Regions from separate parts of the Streptomyces sp. SP18BB07 genome, predicted to be linked through region 2. Evidence: riboswitches for the same ligand, from Rfam matches in the RefSeq annotation. Region 2 holds a riboswitch; each other region holds the start of a gene.

What was found. A riboswitch is a leader RNA that binds a small molecule or an ion and turns the genes downstream of it on or off. The one in region 2 is predicted to bind cyclic di-AMP.
Region 1: another riboswitch for cyclic di-AMP. It lies ahead of PUR53_RS24665 (M23 family metallopeptidase); the one in region 2 lies ahead of PUR53_RS03960 (transglycosylase family protein).
Region 3: another riboswitch for cyclic di-AMP. It lies ahead of PUR53_RS16955 (M23 family metallopeptidase); the one in region 2 lies ahead of PUR53_RS03960 (transglycosylase family protein).
Region 4: another riboswitch for cyclic di-AMP. It lies ahead of PUR53_RS07545 (C40 family peptidase); the one in region 2 lies ahead of PUR53_RS03960 (transglycosylase family protein).

The regions. Positions count from the first base shown of each region.
Region 1 is NZ_JAQYWT010000324.1:178,226-181,215, reverse strand. Features, by position in the region: gene PUR53_RS24670 (alpha-galactosidase) at 1-1,289, shown strand, start outside; cyclic di-AMP (ydaO/yuaA leader) riboswitch at 1,592-1,750, shown strand; gene PUR53_RS24665 (M23 family metallopeptidase) at 1,755-2,771, shown strand.
Region 2 is NZ_JAQYWT010000215.1:96,393-99,382, forward strand. Features, by position in the region: gene PUR53_RS03950 (RNA-guided endonuclease InsQ/TnpB family protein) at 1-195, shown strand, start outside; gene PUR53_RS03955 (transglycosylase family protein) at 427-1,485, shown strand; cyclic di-AMP (ydaO/yuaA leader) riboswitch at 1,668-1,867, shown strand; gene PUR53_RS03960 (transglycosylase family protein) at 1,872-2,564, shown strand; gene eno (phosphopyruvate hydratase) at 2,934-2,990, shown strand, end outside.
Region 3 is NZ_JAQYWT010000295.1:141,256-144,245, reverse strand. Features, by position in the region: gene PUR53_RS16965 (HPr family phosphocarrier protein) at 1-162, shown strand, start outside; gene PUR53_RS16960 (GntR family transcriptional regulator) at 333-1,037, opposite strand; gene PUR53_RS16955 (M23 family metallopeptidase) at 1,239-2,027, opposite strand; cyclic di-AMP (ydaO/yuaA leader) riboswitch at 2,041-2,212, opposite strand; gene PUR53_RS16950 (M16 family metallopeptidase) at 2,417-2,990, opposite strand, start outside.
Region 4 is NZ_JAQYWT010000237.1:28,257-31,246, reverse strand. Features, by position in the region: gene pcrA (DNA helicase PcrA) at 1-921, opposite strand, end outside; cyclic di-AMP (ydaO/yuaA leader) riboswitch at 1,176-1,333, shown strand; gene PUR53_RS07545 (C40 family peptidase) at 1,343-2,533, shown strand; gene PUR53_RS07540 (hypothetical protein) at 2,577-2,930, opposite strand.

The DNA.
Region 1 (2,990 bases), on a different contig from region 2:
CCGTCTTCGCCGGCCTGTGGAGCGACGGCGGCTTCGGCGGGGCGAGTCGCGCCTGGCACGCCTACCAGCGGACGTATGTCATCCCGGACGCGGACCAGGACCGGCCGGTGCTCTTCAACTCCTGGGAGGCAACCGAGTTCGACATCTCCGAGGAACAGCAGGAGGCCCTCGCGCGCCGGGCGGCCGCCATCGGGGTCGAGCTGTTCGTGGTGGACGACGGCTGGTTCGGGGCGCGCACCAGCGACCGGGCCGGCCTCGGCGACTGGACGCCCAATCCGGACCGCTTCCCGAAGGGGCTGCGGCCGCTCGCCGAGCGTGTGCACTCGCTCGGGATGCAGTTCGGCATCTGGGTCGAGCCGGAAATGGTCAATCCGGACAGTGAGCTGTACCGGGCGCACCCTGAATGGGCCCAGTTCCAACCGGGTCGAAAGCGGACGGAACTGCGCAATCAGCTCGTGCTCAATCTCGCGCGTGAGGACGTCCAGGAATACCTCTGGGAGCGGCTCGACACGCTCCTGTCCAGCGCGCCGATCGACTATGTGAAGTGGGACTTCAACCGCTGCTTCACGGACGCGGGCTGGCCCGGTGAGCCCTATCCGCAGAAGCTGTGGGTCGAGCACGTGCACGCCTTCTACGCCCTGCTGGACCGGCTCAGGGCCGCGCACCCGGGGGTCGCGTTCGAGTCGTGCTCGGGCGGCGGCGGCCGGATCGACCTCGGGGTCATGGCGCGGACGGACCAGGTGTGGACCTCCGACAACACCGACCCGCTCGACCGGCTCGCCATCCAGCACGGCTTCAGCCAGATCCACCCGGCGCGGGCCATGGCCGCCTGGGTCACCGACAGCCCGAACAACCAGCTCAACGGGCGGGTCAGCTCGCTGCGGTTCCGGTTCGTCAGCGCCATGGCGGGTGTGCTCGGCGTGGGCGGCGACCTCACCGAGTGGAGCGAGGAGGAGCTGGCCGAGGCCCGGGAGTGGGTGGAGCTGTACAAGGAGATCCGGCCGGTCGTGCAGCGCGGCGACCTGTACCGGCTGCGGCCGCCGACGGGCGGGCTGAGCGCCGTGCAGTACGTCCACGGTGACGAGGTCGTCGTCCTCGCCTGGCTCCAGGCCCAGCACTACGGCGAGCCGCTCGCCCCGCTGCGACTGCGCGGGCTGGACCCGACGGGGACCTACGAGTGCCGCGAAACGGGCGAAATGCACCGGGGTGCCGTGCTGGCGCATCACGGATTGCCGACCGGGCTGCGCGGCGACTTCGATGCGACGATTATCCGACTCCGCCGCACTTGAGCCTTCTGTCCGAAATAGAGCTGTAAATCCAACAAGACCTGGAATAAAGCCTACTGGGCCGTAGGCGCGTGAGCAGCGTCATATTCGTGACATTCCGTTGCCGTCATGTCCACGTAATTCGTGCGGATTTCCAGGGAGGTTGGAATGCGCCCTAGACCGGTCTATTACGGAGCGTGATGGTGAATTGATGTAAGGATCAGTGCGGAAGACGCACAGGAAGTCCCAATGGTTGTCTCTGTGGGCACAAGTCGCTTACGTTCGGCGTCAATCCGGACGGACGCCCAATCCTGCCGCCGACCGGAGCCGCGTACCGACCCGATCCACGGCAGGAGCGGGGGACCCACAGGAATCACCGCCTGTTCCGGTCTCCGGAACGGCTAGGGGTAAAGCCGTGCGCAAACACGGCCGGACATCTCCAGTCCGCACCCGACAGCTCACCTCGCAGGCGCCGGAGAGGAATTCGTCATGCCCGCGAAGGGTAAGCACCGCCGTCCGAAGCCCCAGCGCTTCACCCGCTCGATCGCCGCCGCCGGCACCGGTGGCGCGGCGCTCGCGCTGCCGCTGATCGGAGCCGCCGGCGCCCACGCCGCGACCCCGAGCGCCACCGTCTCCGGTGTCTCCGAGAAGCCGACGACGATCGCCGCCGAGAAGGCCGCGGCCGAGGTCGGCGCGCGGATCGAGCAGGCCGAGAAGGCCGCGCAGGCGGAGAAGACCGCCACCAAGAAGGCGGCGACCAAGACCTACTCGGTGAAGGTCGGCGACTACCTCGCGAAGATCGCGGACGAACAGGACGTCGAGGGCGGCTGGAAGCAGCTGTACTCGGACAACCGGGAGGCGATCGGCTCCGACCCCTCGCTCATCCACCCGGGGCTGAAGCTGTCGATAGGTGAGCGGGCCGCGTCGAGCGAGACGTCGCGCTCCTCGTCCAAGCCGCAGCTGTCGCAGTCCTCGAAGCCCGCCGAGTCGGCCGCGCCGTCCCAGCCGTCGAAGCCCTCCGGTTCCGCGAAGCAGGAGTCGAAGGACACCAAGGTGTCGACCTCCACGGCGAGCGGCCAGTCCTCGTCGTCCAACGCCTCCGGCTTCAGCCGGCCCATCCTGAGCGGGACCGTCGGTACCGCGTACAAGACCGCCGGCAGCATGTGGTCCAGCGGCTACCACACGGGCGTCGACTTCGTGGCCCCGACCGGGACCAGCCTCAAGGCCGTGGGCGCGGGCACCGTCGTCTCCGCCGGCTGGGGCGGCGCGTACGGCAACCAGGTCGTCATCAAGCTCGCCGACGGCTACTACGCCCAGTACGCCCACCTGTCCTCGATCTCCGTCTCCGCGGGTCAGTCCGTGAGCGGCGGCCAGCAGATCGGCCTCTCGGGCGCGACCGGCAACGTCACCGGACCGCACCTCCACTTCGAGATCCGCACCAGCCCCAACTACGGCGCGGACATCGACCCGCTGGCCTACCTCCGCTCGAAGGGCGTCGGCGTCTGACGACACCCTTCGAGCCCCGGCGGCTGACGGCACCGCCCCCCGGCGGCTGACGTCACCTGCACCCGGCGCCCGAATGCCGAAGGCCGGTCCCTGTGATCAGGGGCCGGCCTTCGGCGTTTCATGATCACCGTGTTGCGGTCGTGTGGCATGGCCGATCGAAACCTCGACAGTGCCGCGAGGGGAGGGGACAGTGATCCGCGTAAGCGCTTTCTGTCTCTG
Region 2 (2,990 bases):
GATGCGGCCTACACATCGCAGCGTTGTCCGCGCTGCGGCCACACCGAGCGGGCCAACCGGCCCGACCGGGATCACTTCCGTTGTCGTCGGTGCGGCCTCGCTGGGCCTGCCGATGTCGTCGCCGGGGTCAACGTGCGCAACCGCGCACGCTCGGCGTGGGCATTCGTCACCATGCCCGTCCCGTCACCGGCGTAGCCGACAGCGGGAGATGCGACCCGTGACCGTCCTGTCGTAGGGGGCAGTCGGGAGCGCGACGCGGTGTGAACTGTCATGCGGCAGCCTGATGGTTCACGGCCGAGATGATGACGTGATCTGTGCTGCATCGACTTGTTATAAACGATCGTCTACGACTACGTTCACACGTCAGTGCGAAGGGGTCATTACATCCTTCACACCGGTCACTGCTGTCGTGTGAAAGGCAACCGCATGCTCTCCGGGAACGGTCGTCACCGTCGCCCCCGTCAGGCACCCGCCCTCCTCGTCGCGGCCGGAGTGACAGGCTCGGCCATCGCGATCCCCCTGCTCGGCGCCACCGGCGCGAGCGCGGCCAGCGGAACCACCTGGGACCAGGTGGCGGAGTGCGAGAGCGGTGGCTCCTGGAGCGCGGACACCGGGAACGGGCGCTACGGCGGCCTCCAGCTCACCCAGGCGAACTGGGAGAAGTACGGCGGCCTCGACTACGCCACGACCGCCGACCAGGCCAGCCGTTCGCAGCAGATAGCCGTCGCCGAGAAGGTGCTCGCCGACCAGGGCGTCGGCGTCTGGTCCACCTGCGGCCTGCTCCACAACCTCGGCGGTGACTCCGGTTCCGCCGACGTGGACACGGGCGTCGCGGACGACTCGACGAAGGCGGGCAGTTCATCCGGCTCGTCAGACTCGTCCAGCTCATCCGATTCATCCGGTTCGTCGGATTCCTCCACTTCGACCGGCGGGGCCGACTCGGCCAAGTCCGGCGACTCGGGCGACTCCGGCGCGCCCGGCGACTCGACCTCCGATGTCTTCGACGGGTCCACCAAAGCCAAGACCGGCTCGGGGTCCGATGCCGACTCGGGCGACTCGAGTGACTCGGACGGGTCCGCGAGCCCCGAGGCCACGAAGTCACCCAAGTCGGACAATTCATCGCAGAGCGACGACTCTTCGGACGGCGAGAGCGAGACCGGCACCGGTCGTCACCGCGGCGCCAGCGCCGACGAGAGCGCCGCCGCGGGCACGGAGGCCGACGCGGACGCGGCCGACGACTCCCGCGCCGACTCCACCCCCTCCGGCCGTCACGCCTCCCGTGGCGGCGACGCGGCGCGCGAGGGTGTGGACGGCGCCTACACCGTCCGCGCGGGCGACAGTCTGACGCGGATCGCGAACTCGCTCGACCTGGACGGCGGGTGGCGCACGCTCTACTCCGAGAACGAGGGCACGGTCGGAACTGACCCGGACCTTATCCTTCCCGGTCAGACCCTCGAAGTCGGTGCCGAAACGGGCGAAAAGTAGCGACAGTTCGGGTCACTGTTCGCCCCTGAATGCCCGTTTTGATCTAGGTGGGAGATGAATCACAGACCCCCTGATCGTCTTTGAAATCCGGGCAATCACGTGTTTACGGTCGTGACCGCTCGCCACAGCGGGCCCCTGCGGTCGGTACGCCGAATCCTGCCAACGGCCGCAAGGAACAGTCGTCGCGTCAAGCGCCGTAGGCAGGAGCGGGGGACCCAAGGTAAGTGCCGGGTCCGGTGGTTGCGGCCCTTCGGGGGCGCACGTCCGGAACCGGCTCGGGGTGAAGCCGCGCGAAGTGAGCCGAGAGGCGCACGAGCGCGGCCGGGCAACTCAACCGGCCCGAACCCGACAGCTCACCTCGCAGGCGTCGGTGAGGGGATCTCTCCATGCTGTTTTCCAGCAAGGGCAAGCACCGTCGTCCGTCCAAGGCCGCTCGCGCCATCGCCGTCGCCGGTGTCACCGGCGCCGCGGCGGTCGCCGCTCCGCTGATGGCCGCCGGCAGCGCCTCCGCCGCCACCGCCTCCGAGTGGGACGCCGTCGCCCAGTGCGAGTCCGGCGGCAACTGGTCCATCAACACCGGCAACGGCTACTACGGCGGTCTGCAGTTCTCGGCTTCCACCTGGGCCGGGTACGGCGGCACGAAGTACGCCTCCACCGCCGACCAGGCCACCAAGGCGCAGCAGATCGAGATCGCCGAGAAGGTCCTCGCGGGCCAGGGCAAGGGTGCCTGGCCGGTCTGCGGCAAGGGCCTGTCCGGCGCCGCGTACAACGGCGCCGCCGCCTCCTCCGGCTCCTCGAACTCCGGCTCCTCGCAGCAGAGCACGCAGGAGAGCACCAAGAAGAGCACCGAGGACACCCGCGCCTCCCGCTCCTCCGAGCGCGCCACCGTCGAGACCCCGACCGGCAAGAAGGTCAAGAAGGGCGACGGCGAGTACAAGGTCGTCACCGGCGACACCCTCAGCGCCATCGCCGCGAAGAAGAACGTCAAGGGTGGCTGGGAGAAGCTCTTCGAGCTGAACAAGGACATCATCGACGACGCCGACTTCATCTACCCGGGTCAGCAGCTCCACCTGAGCTGACCCGTCACAGCCGTGGGGACGGGTCAGGCTGGGCCGAAGAATCCGGCCGCTCCCCAGCTGAACCACAGCCCGCTCACATCCGTGTCCTCCATAGTGAAGACCCCGTGAGGGCCGTCCCCCCGTCCCCACGGGCTCCCCGCCCCGGTGCGCATTCCCCCGTACGCACCGGGGCGGGGCTTTTTCATGCCCGCCCCTTCCTTCTGTTCACTTTCCGGCCCACCCCCCTTTGTTCCGAGCTGGAACAATAGGTACGGTCTCTCTGTCCACGGGACGGTCGGTCGGCTGCCGACGAGCCCGGGGCGGTTAGGCTCTAGTCGCAAGGCCCGCGGGCCCCGCACTTCCGCGTCACATCCCATGAAGGAGATGCTCGTGCCGTCCATCGACGTCGTCGTAGCCCGGGAAATCCTCGACTCGCGAGGCAACCCC
Region 3 (2,990 bases), on a different contig from region 2:
AACCCCGTCAACGCGGCCTCCATGCTCGCGGTCCTGGGCCTCGGCGCCCAGGGCGGCGAGGAGATCGTGCTCGCCTCCGACGCCGAGGGCGCGGACGTCGCGCTCGACCGTCTGGCGAAGCTCGTCGCCGAGGGGCTCGAAGAACTCCCCGAGACGGTCTGAGCGACCGGGTAACCGCAGCGGAAAGGCCTGAAAAAGCCGCCCCGCGCACACACCGAAGGGCTCGTCCGATTTATCGGGCGGGCCCTTCGTATTTACGTCCGGTTTCCGTTCCGCGGGCAGCAGGAAAAATGCCCCTCGGAATTCTTCCCTCTTTGTATACGGCGCCCGTGTTAATGCCGCAGGCTCGGCATGTTTACGGGGTGTTGCGAAGTCCTCACACGGTCGGGGCGCTCCGCACCGCCGGACCCGGCCGGAAATCGGAGCCGGTGCGCGGCCGTGGCGCGCTCGGTGTGCAGGGACGTGATCGCCCGGGCCCGGTCGCTGTCGCCGCGCGCGACCGCGTCCACGATGCCGCCGTGCTCCGCCCAGGACTCCCCGGGGTCGGAGGGCGCCTCGACCGCGTACATCCAGGCGATCTTGTGCCGCAGCTGGGCGAGTGTCGAGGTCAGGGCGGGGCTGCCGGAGGCCTGTGCGAGCGTCTCGTGGAACCAGCCGCCCAGGGAGCGCAGATCCTCGCTGTTGCCCCTCCTGGCCCGCTCCTGGCCCAGCCTGACCAGACCCCGCAACACCTTGAGGTGCGCCTCCGTACGGCGCTGCGCGGCCCGGGCGGCGCCCAGGGGCTCCAGCAGCATGCGCATCTCCAGCAGGTCGGCGGCCTCCTGCTCGGTCGGCTCGGCGACGCACGCGCCCGCGTGCCGGCGGGTCACCACGAAGCCCTCGGCCTCCAGCGTGCGCAGCGCCTCGCGCACGGGCACCCGGCTGACGCCGTAGCGGCGGGCGAGCAGTTCCTCGGTGAGCCGGCTGCCGCGCTCGTAGACACCCGCGACGATGTCATCACGGATCGCCGTGCATACCGAGTGCGCCGGAATACGCATGACCGACCTCCGCCTTAATCCCCGTGAAACGTCGATGATTGACGTGTGTTCCAGCGACTCTATTGCAGCGGAGCGGAATTTCCGATGGCGGACCGGAATCCAGGGATATTTTTTGGACAGGAGGTACGTCACAAGGTGGTTCGTAGAACGAGGAAAGCCCCGGCTCGGTGAGCCGGGGCCTCCTGGAAGCGTGGGTGCGCGTCAGACGTTCACGCCGTGCGAGCGCAGGTACGCGGCGGGGTCGATGTCCGAGCCGTACTCGGCCGTCGTCCGGGCCTCGAAGTGCAGATGGGCCCCGGTGACGTTGCCGGTGGCCCCGGAGAGGCCTATCTGCTGGCCGGGGGTGACCGTCTGGCCGACGGAGACGCCGATGGACGACAGGTGGCCGTACTGGGTGTACGTGCCGTCGTTCATCTTGATGACGATGTTGTTGCCGTAGGCACCGCCCCAGCCCGCCTCGACGACCGTGCCGGAGCCGACCGCGTGGACGGCCGTGCCGGACGCGGCGTGGAAGTCGACACCGGTGTGGCTGCCGGAGGACCAGACCGCACCGCCGGCCTTGTAGCCGGTGGAGATGTAGGAGCCGCTGATGGGGGCGACGTAGGCGTTGAGGCGCTCGCGCTCGGCCGCGCGGGCGGCACGGGCCTTGATCTCCTCGCGCTCCTTGGCGGCGGCACGTTCCTGCTCGGCCTTCTCGGCGGCGGCCTTCCTGGCCTCCTCCTGCGCCTTCTTCTTGACAGCGGCCACCTCGGCAGCCTGCTGCTGGGCCACGGCCTGGGCGTCGACCTGGTCGGCGACCGTGTCGCCGAGAGTGATGATCTGGTTCAGGCCGGTCTGCTCGACGGCGGGCTCCTCCGCGGCGAGCGCGGGGCCGGCGAGGGTGCCGAGGACACCGGTGGTGGTGAGAGCGGCTACGCCCACGTTCCTCGTGGTCGTGCGCTGCACACGGCCGGGACGGCGGTGCTTGCCGGGGGCGCGGGTGAACGCCATGAAGTGGCTGATCCTTTCCTTCCTTCTCGCCTACCGGGTTAGCTGACGGGTTCGGAGCAGGAAGGTCTCCTACGGCTACCCCTCGTTTCGCGTCGCTCCGCGAAGGGCACCCGATTCACCCCAGGGACTTCGGTGGGTCCCCGGCTCCCCTGGCTCGCGCCATGGGGACTCGGCGATGACTGTCCGGTGCCGCGGATGCGGCGAACTTCTGACGAACAGCCGGACTGACGCTAAGTGGGCCGTCTTCGAAATAACAAACGGATCACAGGATTTGTTAACTACGCCACAGGTCAGACACGCAACCTCCGCCACCAATACGGACAAACATGGGCCCTGGTGACTCTTCCGTCACCAGGGCCCCACTGACACGCGTCCGTACGGTCGTTCCCCTACTCGGCCGGGACGACGGTCACTTCGCCGATCCCGAGGGCCCTGACCGGCTCCTCGATCTGCGCGGCGTCCCCGACGAGGACGGTCACCAGACGGTCCACCGGGAAGGCGCTCACGGCCGCCGCGGTGGCCTCCACGGTGCCGGTGGCGGCGAGTTGGCGGTACAGCGTCGACTGGTAGTCGTCCGGCAGGTACTGCTCGACCTGGTCGGCCAGCGTGCTCGCCACGGCCGCGGCCGTCTCGAACTTGAGCGGGGCGACCCCGACGAGGTTCTGCACGGCGACATCACGCTCGGCGTCGGTCAGGCCCTCGGCGGCGAGGGTGCGCAGCACCGTCCACAGATCGTCCAGCGCCGGCCCGGTGTTGGGGGTGTCGACGGAGCCGCTGATGGCGAGCATCGCGACGCCCGAACCGTCGGGCGCGGCCCGCAGCACCTGGCCGAACGCCCGCACGCCGTAGGTGTAGCCCTTCTCCTCGCGCAGGACGCGGTCCAGACGGGAGGTGAGGGTGCCGCCGAGGCAGTAGGTGCCGAGCACCTGGGCCGGCCACACCCGGTCGTGCCGGTCGGCGCCC
Region 4 (2,990 bases), on a different contig from region 2:
CGGGTGCTCGGAGGTGCCGACCAACTCTCTGACCAGGGCGTACTGGGCGTGGTTGGTGTCCTGGTACTCATCGACGAGGACATGGCGGAAGCGACGGCGGTAGTGCTCGGCGACGTCCGGGAAAGCGCGCAGCAGATTGACCGTCGTCATGATCAGGTCGTCGAAGTCCAGCGCGTTCGCCTCGCGGAGGCGGGACTGGTAGAGCGCGTAGGCCTGCGCGAGGGTCTTCTCGAAGCCGTCGGCGGCCTGGGCGGCGAAGTCCTCCTCGTCGATCAGCTCGTTCTTCAGGTTCGAGATCTTGGCGCTGAAGGACTTGGGCGGGAAGCGCTTCGGGTCGAGGTCCAGATCACGGCAGACGAGCGCCATCAGCCGCTTGCTGTCGGCGGCGTCGTAGATCGAGAACGAGGACGTGAAGCCGAGCTTCTTCGACTCGCGGCGCAGGATCCGGACGCACGCGCTGTGGAAGGTCATGACCCACATCGCGTTCGCGCGCGGGCCGACGAGCTGCTCGACGCGCTCCTTCATCTCACCGGCGGCCTTGTTGGTGAAGGTGATCGCGAGGATCTGCCCCGGGTGGACCTGCCGCTCGCCGAGCAGGTGGGCGATGCGGTGGGTGAGCACCCGGGTCTTGCCGGAGCCCGCGCCGGCGACGATGAGCAGGGGGGATCCGGCGTGCACCACGGCCGCGCGCTGGTTCTCGTTCAGCCCGTCCAGGAGGGCCGCCGCGTCGATGGCCGGGCGGGGGGCGCCGCCTCTGTAGTACTCGTCCCGGTCCGGTGGCACGTCGAACTTCCCGCCGAACAGATCGTCCGGAAGCGGCTCCGGCACGTGATCGTCCTCGGGCGGCGGCGGGGGCTCCTCCGCGTGGCCGCGGGGGGCCTGGAGGTCCGCCAGGAAGCTGTCGTCAAAGAGGCTGCTCATCGCTCTCCGAGTCTAGGCGCCCCCACTGACAGCGAGGGGCCGCCCCGGGAAGTCCACACCCACCACCCACCGCGTCCACCTCACGACGGTGAGCGATCGAGCGTACCGCCTGTCGCGCGGAAGAGGCTAAGGTCACGAAAACGTATCGGGCATATCGAACATCAACCTTCACACGGGCCACACGAGTTGGCTAGCTTCTTCTTTAGGTCGTACGACACAACCGGCGAACGTCGCCGGGCCGCACGGCCTCCGCCGAGTCCGGTACGCCTCTCCCGGCGCCGGAACCGGGGACCCACCGACCTCTGGGGTGAATCGACCCGACCGCCGCTCGCGGCAAGGGTCGTAGGGCAAACCTTCCGAAGCTTGCGCCCGAACCCGACAGCTAACTCGGTAGGCGGACAACGGAAGGAGACGCCGCACCATGGCGCCGCACCGCAAGCCGCGTCCGACCGGCCGGACGCGCGCGGGCATACGCACCCCCGCTCTCGCCACGGCCGCCCTGACCTCCGTGGCCCTGCTCTCCCAGACGGCCACCGCCGCGCCCTCCGCCGACGACAGGCCGAGCCTGGAGGAGGTCGAGAAGAAGGTCGACGACCTCTACCGCCAGGCCGGGTCGGCGACCGAGAACTACAACGCGGCCAAGGAGCGGACGACCAAGCAGAAGAAGAAGGTCGACACCCTCCTCGACGACGTCGCCCAGCGCACGGAGAAGCTCAACGAGGCGCGGGAGGAACTGGGTTCGTTCGCGGCGGCCCAGTACCGCACCGGCGCAGCCGCTCCCGACCAGGCCTCGCTGCTCCTGGCGGACAACCCGCAGGACTACTTCGACCAGAACCAGCTGATGGACCGGTTGACGGACCGTCAGAAGGTAGCCGTCGACGCGTACGTCACCGAGCAGGCCGACGCGGCGGAGCAGCGCCGGACGGCGAGCGACAGCCTCGAAAAGCTCACCGAGTCGCAGAACGCCCTCAAGACCAGCAAGGCCAAGGTCCAGGCGAAGCTCGCCGAGGCCCGCGAACTGCTCTCCACCCTCACCGCCCAGGAGAAGGCCCGGCTCGCCGCGATCGAACAGCGCGAGCAGGAGGAGGCCGACCGCAAGGCGGAGGAGCTCGCGCGGCAGCAGGCGGCGCAGGCGAGCCAGGAGACCCCGACCGCCCAGGAGACCCAGGAGGCCCCGGGAGGGACCGCCGGCGGCACGGAGACGTCGCCGGGCACCACCGGGACCACCGCCCCGGTCGAGGACTCCACCTACGCGGCGAAGGCCACCAAGGCCCTGGCCTTCGCCCGAGCGCAGATCGGCAAGCCGTACGTCTGGGGTGCCACCGGCCCCGGCTCCTACGACTGCTCCGGCCTCACCCAGGCCGCCTGGAAGGCCGCCGGCGTCGACCTCCCGCGCACCACCTACGACCAGGTCGAGGCGGGCACCACCGTCCCCCTCGCCGACGCCAAGCCGGGTGACCTCGTCTTCTTCTACGACAACATCGGCCACGTCGGCCTCTACATCGGCAACGGCATGATGATCCACGCCCCCAAGCCAGGCACATACGTCCGCGAGGAGTCGGTCTTCTACGACGGCGAGTCCTCGATCCACAGCGTGGTACGACCGGCGTGACCCCCGCCGGGCCCGTCCGACGGGCTCGGCGCAGCGGCTCGCCTCAGGTCCAGAGCACCGCGATGAAGACGTTCGCGGTGGTCAGCGCGCCCACCAGGGCGAAGAGCGGCTTCTCCACCGTCTCCTCGTCGCGCTTCACGTAGACCAGGCCGAGGATCACGATCAGCAGGGCGAGCTTGATGCCGATCTTGATGTTGTTGACGGGCTGGTCGTCGGCCTGGTTGAGGCCGACGAGGAGGACGCCGGTGACGAGCATGGTGAGCGCGCCGTGCAGCATGGCGGGGACGAAGCGGGCCGCGCCCTGGCCCATGGCCTTCAGCTGGGTGAGGAATCCGCCCAGGAGGGAGGCGATGCCGATGATGTGGAGGCCGACGAGGATGTGGATGAGTACGTCCATGCGCGGAGCCTAATGAGGGGTCCGCAGCCGGTCGGGCACCGGGGGCGGACGCTGCGGGAA